Martelella endophytica: one gene and its partner. The protein of the gene in region 2 interacts with the protein of the main gene of each other region in a pairwise test. Links are inferred from orthologs where the notes say so. Each region holds a gene or a part of one and is shown on either strand. Other genes may lie near its edges.

Region 1 (3,925 bases), 310 kb from region 2 along the record:
GAGAACCCGCTTCTCGATGTCCGCTGGATCACCTCGGCCGAGATCCTTCACTTCACCGGGGCGCTCCTGGTCTTCCGCATCATCCTGTCGGAACAGTCGAGCGGCGCGCGGGCCTTCTTCATGATGCTCGGGCTCAGCAACGAGCAGATGCGCCCGCTCTACATCGTCATCATCCTGTCGACGATCGCGGCCGGGGTGACCTGTTCGCGGATCCTGAAGCCCGGGCGCGTCGCCTACATGCATGGCTTCGCGCTTGTGCTGCTGATCATCGGCACCTGGCTCGACAGCCATTCGACCAGCCTGACGCGGCCGCCGCAGATGTTCCTGAGCCAGACGCTGATCGCCTTCGCCGCGGGCCTGTACCTGCCGCCCGCCATGCTGGTCGGCCTGATGTCCGCCCTCAAGAAAGGTCCGAACTATATCCTGAGCTTCATCATCGTGTTCCTGACCACGCAAAGGGTCGGCGGCATTCTGGGCTCGGCGCTGTTCGGCAGCTTTGTCACCTGGCGCGAGCAGGTCCATTCCGCCGCGCTCGTCCAGGACCTGACCTCGGGCGATCCGCTGATCAGCCAGCGCATCACCCAGCTTGCCGGCGCCTATGCGCAGACGATCACCGATACCGCGGTTCGAAACGCCGAAGGCGCGGTGCAGCTTGCGAGCCAGGTCCGCACCCAGGCCTATGTGCTCGCCTATAACGACGCCTTCCGCTTCCTCTCACTTCTGGCCTGCGTCGCTCTCGTCGTTCTCATCATCGATGTTGCATTCGAAACCTGGGAACACAAGCGCGCGGCCGCCGAAGGCCTTGCGGCCTGAAAACGACAAAGACAAGAAAATGACACGCATCATTCGCTCCCTTTCCACCTATCTGACGCTTGCCATCGGCATTGCCGGCATCGTCGCGCTGCTCTTTGCCTGGAACCTTCCGCCGTTCGCCGGCTCTGTCGAGCGCACCGACGACGCCTATGTTACGGGCAAGGTCACGCTGCTCTCCCCGCAGCTGTCCGCCATCGTCACCGACGTTCCGGTCAAGGATTTCCAGTCGGTCAAGAAAGGCGACCTGATCGTTCGCCTCGACGACCGCATCTACACGCAGCAGCTCGCCCAGGCAGAGGCGAGCCTCGAGGCCGCCAAGGCTTCGCTTGCAGCCAATGCGCAATCGCAGCAGACCGCCAAGGCCAATATCGCCTCGGCCGAAGCCGGTGTCGAAAGCGCCAGGGCCAGCCTCGAAAACGCCCAGTCCCAATGGGATCGCATCGAGCGCCTGCAGGCCAAGGAACTCTCAACCGGCAGCGATGTGGACAAGGCAAAGGCGGCCCTCGACCAGGCGAAATCCGCCCTGTCGCAGGCCAATGCCTCGGTCGACGTGGCCAAGGAAGCCCTGCAGACGGCGATCGTCAACCGCCGCTCGCTCGAGGCGAATGTCTCGGCCGCCGAGGCCTCACGAGAGCTCGCGGCGATCAACCTCGACAACACCCGGATCACCGCTCCCTTTGACGGCACACTGGGCCAGGTGAAGGCGCGCAGCGGACAGTATGTCTCGGCCGGTTCGCAACTCGTCGCCCTTGTGCCGCCGGATCGCTGGATCATCGCCAACTACAAGGAGACCCAGCTCGACGGGCTGAGAGAAGGTCAGAAGGTCACCTTCACCGTCGATGCCCTCAATGGCGAGCGCTTCACCGGCCACATCGAGAGCTTCTCGCCGGCCTCCGGCTCACAGTTTTCGGTGATCACCCCCGACAATGCCACCGGCAACTTCACCAAGGTGGCACAGCGCGTCCCGGTCCGCATCGCGATCGATCCCGGCCAGCCGGACGCCGAAAAGCTGGGACCGGGGCTCTCTGTGGTCACCAGCATCGATACCAGCCAGAGCTGAAGCGATACCGGTTCACGGGCCGGAAACACAAACGGCGCCGGGATTTTCCGGCGCCGTTTGATTTTCAGCGATGACTGGTGGGAGCTCAGGCGAGCGCGCGCGGCTTGACCAGGTTGCGCTCAACGAGAAGCTCGGCGATCTGCACGGCGTTCAGCGCCGCGCCCTTGCGCAGGTTGTCGGAAACGACCCACATGGCGAGACCGTTCTCGACCGTCGCGTCCTCGCGAATGCGCGAGATATAGGTAACGTCCTCGCCGGCGCATTCGACCGGGGTGACGTAACCGCCATCCTCATGCTTGTCGACGACCAGGCAGCCCGGTGCCTCCCGCAGGATATCGCGAGCCTCGTCAGCGGTGATTTCCTTCTCGAATTCCAGGTTGACCGCTTCCGAGTGGCCAACGAAGACCGGTACGCGCACGGCGGTGCAGGTGACCTTGATCTTCGGGTCGAGCATCTTCTTGGTCTCGGCCAGAACCTTCCACTCTTCCTTGGTGTAGCCATCCTCCATGAAGCTGTCGATGTGGGGAATGACGTTGAAGGCGATGCGCTTGGTGAACTTCTTGGTCTCGATCGGATCGGCGACGAAGACCGCGCGGGTCTGGTTGAACAGCTCGTCCATGCCATCCTTGCCGGCACCGGAAACGGACTGGTAGGTCGAGACGACAACGCGCTTGATGGTCGCGGCATCGTGCAGCGGCTTCAGTGCGACGACGAGCTGGGCGGTCGAGCAGTTCGGATTGGCGATGATGTTGCGCTTGGTGAAGCCGGTGACAGCGTCCGGATTGACCTCCGGCACGATCAGGGGCACATCGGCGTCGTAGCGCCAGGCCGACGAGTTGTCGATGACGACGCAGCCCTGCGCACCGATCTTCGGCGACCACTTCTGCGAGATCGAGCCGCCGGCCGACATCAGGCAGATATCGGTATCGGAGAAGTCGTAGGTCTCGAGGTTTTTCACCTTCAGAGTCTTGTCGCCAAAAGACACTTCCTTGCCGACGGAACGGCTGGAAGCCAGCGCCACGACCTCATCGGCCGGGAACCCGCGCTCTGACAGAATGGACAGCATTTCACGCCCGACATTGCCGGTAGCGCCTGCGACTGCAACCTTGAAACCCATGATAATCAGCTCTCTTTCGTTTCTCTCCTCAATGTGGCGGGAGCGGAAGAGCGGCCTGAACGGCGCCTTCCCGTCCCCGGCCAGACCGGGGAGAGAGCGGCAGGGCCAGAGACGTCAGACGGTTTTCGTCGTCTTCTTGGCCGTTTTTGTCTGGATGGAGGACGAGGCAAGCCCGCCGCTGGCGCAAACGCCCCGGCAGGTGCAATCGGCAATGTGCTGCAGAGATTGCGGCATGACCTATTCCTTCTACGCGAAGGCTAATGACCCTTTTGCGGGCTCAAGTCAAGTTCGGATTGCGGGCGGCCGCGCTTGCGCGCACTGCGGTGCAGGAAATCGAGCTTCAGCGCTGCCATGCTGTTGCGTGGAACCGGCCAGCCGCTCTCGTCGATGCGGAAGACCATGCGGTAACGCGAGAACAAGATCGCGACGAAATAGGTGCACCAGGCCCCGAATGCAAGGCCGGCAGCGACATCGCTCGGGTAATGCGCCCCGACGATTGCCCGGCTGATCGCGATGCAGACCGCGATCGAGAAAAACAGCACCCGGTGCTTCGGGAAGAAGAAGGCTGCTGCCGTGAAGAAGACGGCGGTCGTGGTCGAGTGCCCCGACGGGAAGCTGGCGAATTTCGCACTGAATTCCAGCGGCTGGAAGCTGAATGGTCCGTAATTCTCGTAGAGCATGCTTGGCCGCGCCCGGCCGATCGTCTTCTTGATGAGGTTGACGGCCAGACCCGAAGAGGCAACGGAGATGAACAGGAATGCGGCCGCCTGCGCCATGAACACACCGCGCGCGCGCAACCTGCGCGTCTTTTCGCCGGCGCCTCCAGCGGCCGCGATGCCGACGACAAATGCAAGGAAGCTGGTGAAAAGGATCCAGCCGGAATTGCCGAAATCGGTGACAAAACTGCCGTAGTCGAGCACGGCCGGGTTCAGCTC
Region 2 (4,937 bases):
TACAAGGAAGGCAGTACCCGTTCCGAACGACAGCTCGCCTACGATCAGTGCTTCATCTCGGCACTGAAGGAAGTGCCGCAGAACATGGTCACCGAGGTCACCGGCGGAGACTGGATCCCGGGTGTCGTCAGGTGCAAAACCGATTCCAACAACAACACGACCTGCGGCGAAATCGGCGGCTACGCGACCCCCATCGACAGCTACAGCTACGATACCAACAAGAAGCTGCGCGACCGCGTTATCGATCGCTGCCTCGCCGACAAGGGCTTCAGCACCATCGTGCGGCCGGTCTGCAAGACCAAGGAAGAGCGCGCCGCCTACGCCATGCTGCCGAACCAGCCCAACGCCTCGACGATCGCCTGCGTCAGCGGCCAGAGCTTCGACCCGAACTGAGTCTGTCTGAACGGACAGCGGCTCAGTCGCCGGGATAATCGACTTTCATGAAGTAGAGCCCTTCCGGCGGCGCCACGGGGCCGCAGGCGCTGCGGTCTCGCGCTTCGAGCGCCGCCGTGACGTCATCCGCCGACATCTTGCCCTCACCCGCAAGCTTCAGCGTACCGGCGAAGGAGCGGATCTGATTGTGCAGGAAACTCTGCGCCGAAGCGCGGATCTCGATGAAATCGCCGTCTCGCGTCACATCGAGCCTATCGAGCGTGCGCACCGGCGATTTCGCCTGACACTGGACGGAGCGAAACGTCGTGAAGTCGTGATGGCCGACGAGCCGCTGGGCTGCTTCATGCATGGCTTCGTGATCAAGCGGCTTCGGAACCCACCAGACACGCTTGCGCAGGAGCGCGGCATGGGCCCTGCGGTTCAGGATGCGATAGAGGTAATGCCGTTTCAGCGCCGAGAACCGGGCATCGAAATCATCGGCCACCACCGCGACGTCGACCACGGCGATCCGTTCCCTGGCGAGCCGCAGATGCGCATTCAGCGCATTCAGCAGCGTGAACGGCGTCCATTCGCGGGCAAGATCGAGGTGCACGACCTGACCTTCGGCATGGACGCCCGAATCGGTTCGTCCCGCGCCCTTGATCGTCACTTTCTCGCCGGCAATGCGAAAGGCGGCGGCTTCCAGCCCGCCCTGCACCGAACGGCCATTGTCCTGCCGCTGCCAGCCGACATAATCCGTGCCGTCATATTCGACCGTCATCCGGTAGCGTGGCATCAGACAAGCACCGTGCCTGCGGGAAGCGGCGTGCCGCGCAGGAAATCGTCGGCGTCGAGCGCCTTGCCGCCGGCCTTCTGCAGCTTCAGGAGCCGCACGGCGCCACTTGCGCAGGCGATCGTCACACCGGGGCCTTCAAGCACCGTTCCTGCCCGCCCCTCGCCTTCGCCGAGCGCGCTTTCCAGCACCTTGACCCGATCCAGCCCGCGGCCGGTCGGCACCTCGGTCCAGGCACCCGGAAAGGGCGCAAGGCCGCGTATGTGGTTGTGAACCTCTTTGGCGGGGCGGCTGAAATCGATCCGGGTCTCGGACTTCTCGATCTTCTTCGCGTAGGTCACGCCCTCTTCCGCCTGGGGCGTCAGGGGCAGGTCGCCGGCCTCAAGCCGCACCATAGCCTCGGCCATCAGCCTCGCGCCGACATGCATCATCCGATCATGCAGTTCGCCGGCGGTCATGTTCTCGCCGATCGCGACCCGTTCAGAGAGCGCCACGGGGCCGGTATCGAGGCCCTTTTCCATGCGCATCACCATCATGCCGGTTTCAGCATCGCCTGCCATGATCGCGCGCTGCAGTGGCGCCGCACCGCGCCAGCGCGGCAGCAGCGAGGCATGGCCATTATAGGCACCAAGACGGGCGCCGGTGAGGATTGCCTCCGGCAGAAGCAGGCCGTAGGCGACGACGACCGCGACATCCGCGTCGAGCACGCGGAAGGTCGCACGGTCTTCCTCCTCGCGGAAATTGAGTGGCGTGCGGACCGGGATGCCAAGCAGTTCTGCGGCCTGATGGACCGGCGACTTGACCTCTTCAAGCCCGCGCCGACCGGCAGCGCGCGGCGGCTGGGTATAGACCGCCGCAATTTCGTGACCGGCTTCCGCCAGCGCCCTCAGCGTCGGAACCGAAAACGCCGGCGTTCCCATGAAAATGATCCTGAGCGCCATGTTCCGTCCTTTCGCGGCCGGTCAAAGCTTGTGCTTTGCGACCTTGCTGAATTTCTTGATCACCCGCTCGCGCTTCAGCCGCGACAAGTAATCGATGAACAGGGCGCCATCGAGATGGTCGATCTCGTGCTGAAGGCAGGTGGCGAGCAGGCCATCGGCCTCGATTTCCTGCTGCTTTCCGGCAAGATCGGTGTAGCTGACGCGCACCGAAGCGGGTCGCTCGACCTCGGCATAGAATTCCGGGATCGACAGGCACCCTTCCTCGTAGACCGAGCGCTCGTCCGAGGAGGTCAGGATGGTGGGATTGATCACCACCAGAGGATCTTTCTCCTCGTCCTCCTTGTTGGAAACGTCGATCACCAGCATCCGGCGCGGTATGCCGACCTGGATCGCGGCAAGGCCGATGCCCGGAGCCTCGTACATGGTCTCCAGCATATCGTCGGCAAGTTTCTTCAGGTCGGCGTCAACGCGCTCGACGGGGGCGGAAACCTTGCGCAGCAAGGGGTCCGGCAAAATGATGAGTGGCATGGTCGTCATGGGCCTCAAATAGCGCAAACTTGTCGCCACGCAAATGGTTTCGTCGTTTTGCACGGTGGACTGAACGGGAAAGTTTTACGTGTTCACGTTTTGATCTTTTCTTTCGGTGAGCATCTGCTAGGCTGGCCACATGTGAGGGAATGCCATGAACAGCCTGTCCGAGTTGATCCTGACTGCCGATCCCATGGTCGTCGCGCTCGTTGCCTGCGTGCTCGTGCTGCTCGGGGTGCTCGCCTTCGCGCTCAGGCGCGGCGGGGGAAAGCGGGAGGATGTGCTCACCGATCAGCTGCAGAACCTCGTGCAGGCGCAGAGCGAGATGCAGGGGCGGATGGCGACCATGGCCGAACTCTTCGGCAGCCGCCAGTCGGAGCTCAATGCCGCGCTCGGCTCCAGGCTCGACGGCCTCAGCCAGCGCATTGGCTCGACGCTGCACCAGCAGCACCAGACCACGCATGAAAACCTCCGGCGACTGCAGGAGCGGCTCGCCGTCATCGATGCCGCGCAGAACAACATCCAGTCGCTGGCAAAGGACGTCGTCGGCCTTCAGGCGATCCTCTCCAACAAGCAGACCCGCGGCGCCTTCGGCCAGGGACGCATGGAGACGATCATTGCAGACGCCCTGCCCTCCGGCAGCTATCATTTTCAGGCGACGCTTGGAAACGGCACCCGCCCCGATTGCCTGATCGACATGCCGAACGGCGCCCCGCCGCTGGTCATCGATGCCAAGTTTCCGCTGGAAGCGTGGAATGCGCTGCGCGACAGCGCAAGCGACGAGGAGGCCCGCGCCGCAAAGCAGCGCTTCCGCCGCGATTTTGATACCCATATCCGCGACATCGCCGGCAAATACCTCATACCCGGTGAGACGCAGGACACCGCCTTCCTGTTCGTCCCCTCCGAATCGATCTTCGCCGACATTCACGAGCAACACGAGGCGATCATCCAGCGCGCGCACGCCCGCCGCGTCGTGATCGTCTCGCCGACCCTGCTGCTGCTCTCGATCCAGGTCGTGCAGGCGGTGATGAAGGATCAGCGCATGCGCGAGCAGGCCCATCTGATCCAGGGCGAAGTCGCGCATCTCATGGGCGACCTGACACGTCTGAACGAACGGGTGGAAAAGCTCGCCGGGCATTTCTCACAGGCCCGTCAGGACGTCGAGCAGATCCGCGTTTCGACAGGCAAGATCGCCCGGCGCGGCGAACGTATCGGCGCGCTTGAATTCGAGGTGAAGGAGCCCGCAGTGACGGAAGAGGAGCGGCCGCTGTCGCCTTCGGACCTCGGCCGCATGAAACTCAGGATCGTCGACGAGGACTGATTGTCATCATCGCCCGCCTCCCATAAAACATCCCGATCGGCCCTGAGCGCTGGCGGCGGGCCTATAAATTCGGGAGAACACCATGATCACGGTCTTCGGTTCCATCAACATGGACCTCATCGCCACGACGAAACGCCTGCCGGAACCGGGCGAGACCGTGACGGGGACATCCTTCGCGACCGCGCCGGGCGGCAAGGGCGCGAACCAGGCTCTCGCAGCGCGCCGGGCTGGCTCCCGCGTCGCAATGGCCGGCGCCGTCGGCACCGATGAATTCGCTGGGCCGGCAACGGCGCTTCTTGACGCTGCCGGCGTCGATCTCTCCGCGCTGAAGACAACCGATGGCCCGACGGGGACCGCCATGATCCTCGTCGGCGGCGATGGCGAGAACGTCATCGTCATCAATGCCGCCGCCAACGGCACGCTCGATGAAGCGGACGCCAGGGCCGCCGTCGACAGCATGGCGGCCGGCGATATCCTGATGCTGCAGCTCGAAATCCCTGCCCCCGCCATTCGCACAGCACTCGAGGCCGCGCGGGCGAAGGGTGTCAGAACCGTGCTCAACACCGCGCCGCTCACCGACGAAGCCGCCGAACTCAGCCTGCTCGCCGATATCGTGATTGCCAACGAGACGGAATTCGAGCGCCTCGTCGGTGCCAACGAACTCGGCGACGCGGGCCGTGCCGCGATGCTGAAGACCCGCCATGATGAGACCGGCCAGACGATGGTCATCACGCTCGGTGGCGATGGCGTCATCGCCGTGCACGAAGGCGCCTTCCACAAGATCGACAGCCTGAAGATCGAGCCCATCGACACGGTCGGCGCCGGCGACACCTTCTGCGGTTATCTGGCAAGCGGCCTCGACCGCGGCCTTGCCTTCGAGGAGGCGGCCCGCCAGGCGGCGGTGGCCGGCGCGCTTGCCTGCCTCAAGCCCGGCGCCCAGCCGTCCATTCCGGTGATCGCCGAGGTCGAGGCGAGACTTTAA

Evidence for each region. Proteins that work in one complex are often made in the same cells at the same time.
Region 1: the proteins of def (region 2) and TM49_RS21015 interact in binary tests that used the Escherichia coli proteins (3 or more experiments, as listed by UniProt). The link is inferred for Martelella endophytica from one-to-one orthologs.

Annotation. Positions count from the first base shown.
Region 1 is NZ_CP010803.1:4,505,016-4,508,940, forward strand. Bases 975-3,925 are described here. They hold TM49_RS21015 (aspartate-semialdehyde dehydrogenase), read right to left. Parts: upstream 2,991-3,925; coding sequence 1,959-2,990; downstream 975-1,958. Other genes in these bases: TM49_RS21010 (HlyD family secretion protein), read left to right, coding at 975-1,873; TM49_RS21020 (phosphatase PAP2 family protein), read right to left, coding at 3,248-3,925. In the rest of the region: TM49_RS21005 (MFS transporter), read left to right, coding at 1-813; more of TM49_RS21010, read left to right, coding at 833-974.
Region 2 is NZ_CP010803.1:4,199,839-4,204,775, forward strand. What follows is about bases 886-3,873. They hold def (peptide deformylase), read right to left. Parts: upstream 2,644-3,873; coding sequence 2,128-2,643; downstream 886-2,127. Other genes in these bases: truA (tRNA pseudouridine(38-40) synthase TruA), read right to left, coding at 886-1,168; fmt (methionyl-tRNA formyltransferase), read right to left, coding at 1,168-2,106; TM49_RS19445 (DNA recombination protein RmuC), read left to right, coding at 2,789-3,873. Outside these bases: TM49_RS19425 (hypothetical protein), read left to right, coding at 1-393; more of truA, read right to left, coding at 416-885; more of TM49_RS19445, read left to right, coding at 3,874-3,955; TM49_RS19450 (ribokinase), read left to right, coding at 4,038-4,937; TM49_RS19455 (nucleoside hydrolase), read right to left, coding at 4,934-4,937. UniProt on the Escherichia coli protein: Removes the formyl group from the N-terminal Met of newly synthesized proteins. Requires at least a dipeptide for an efficient rate of reaction. N-terminal L-methionine is a prerequisite for activity but the enzyme has broad specificity at other positions.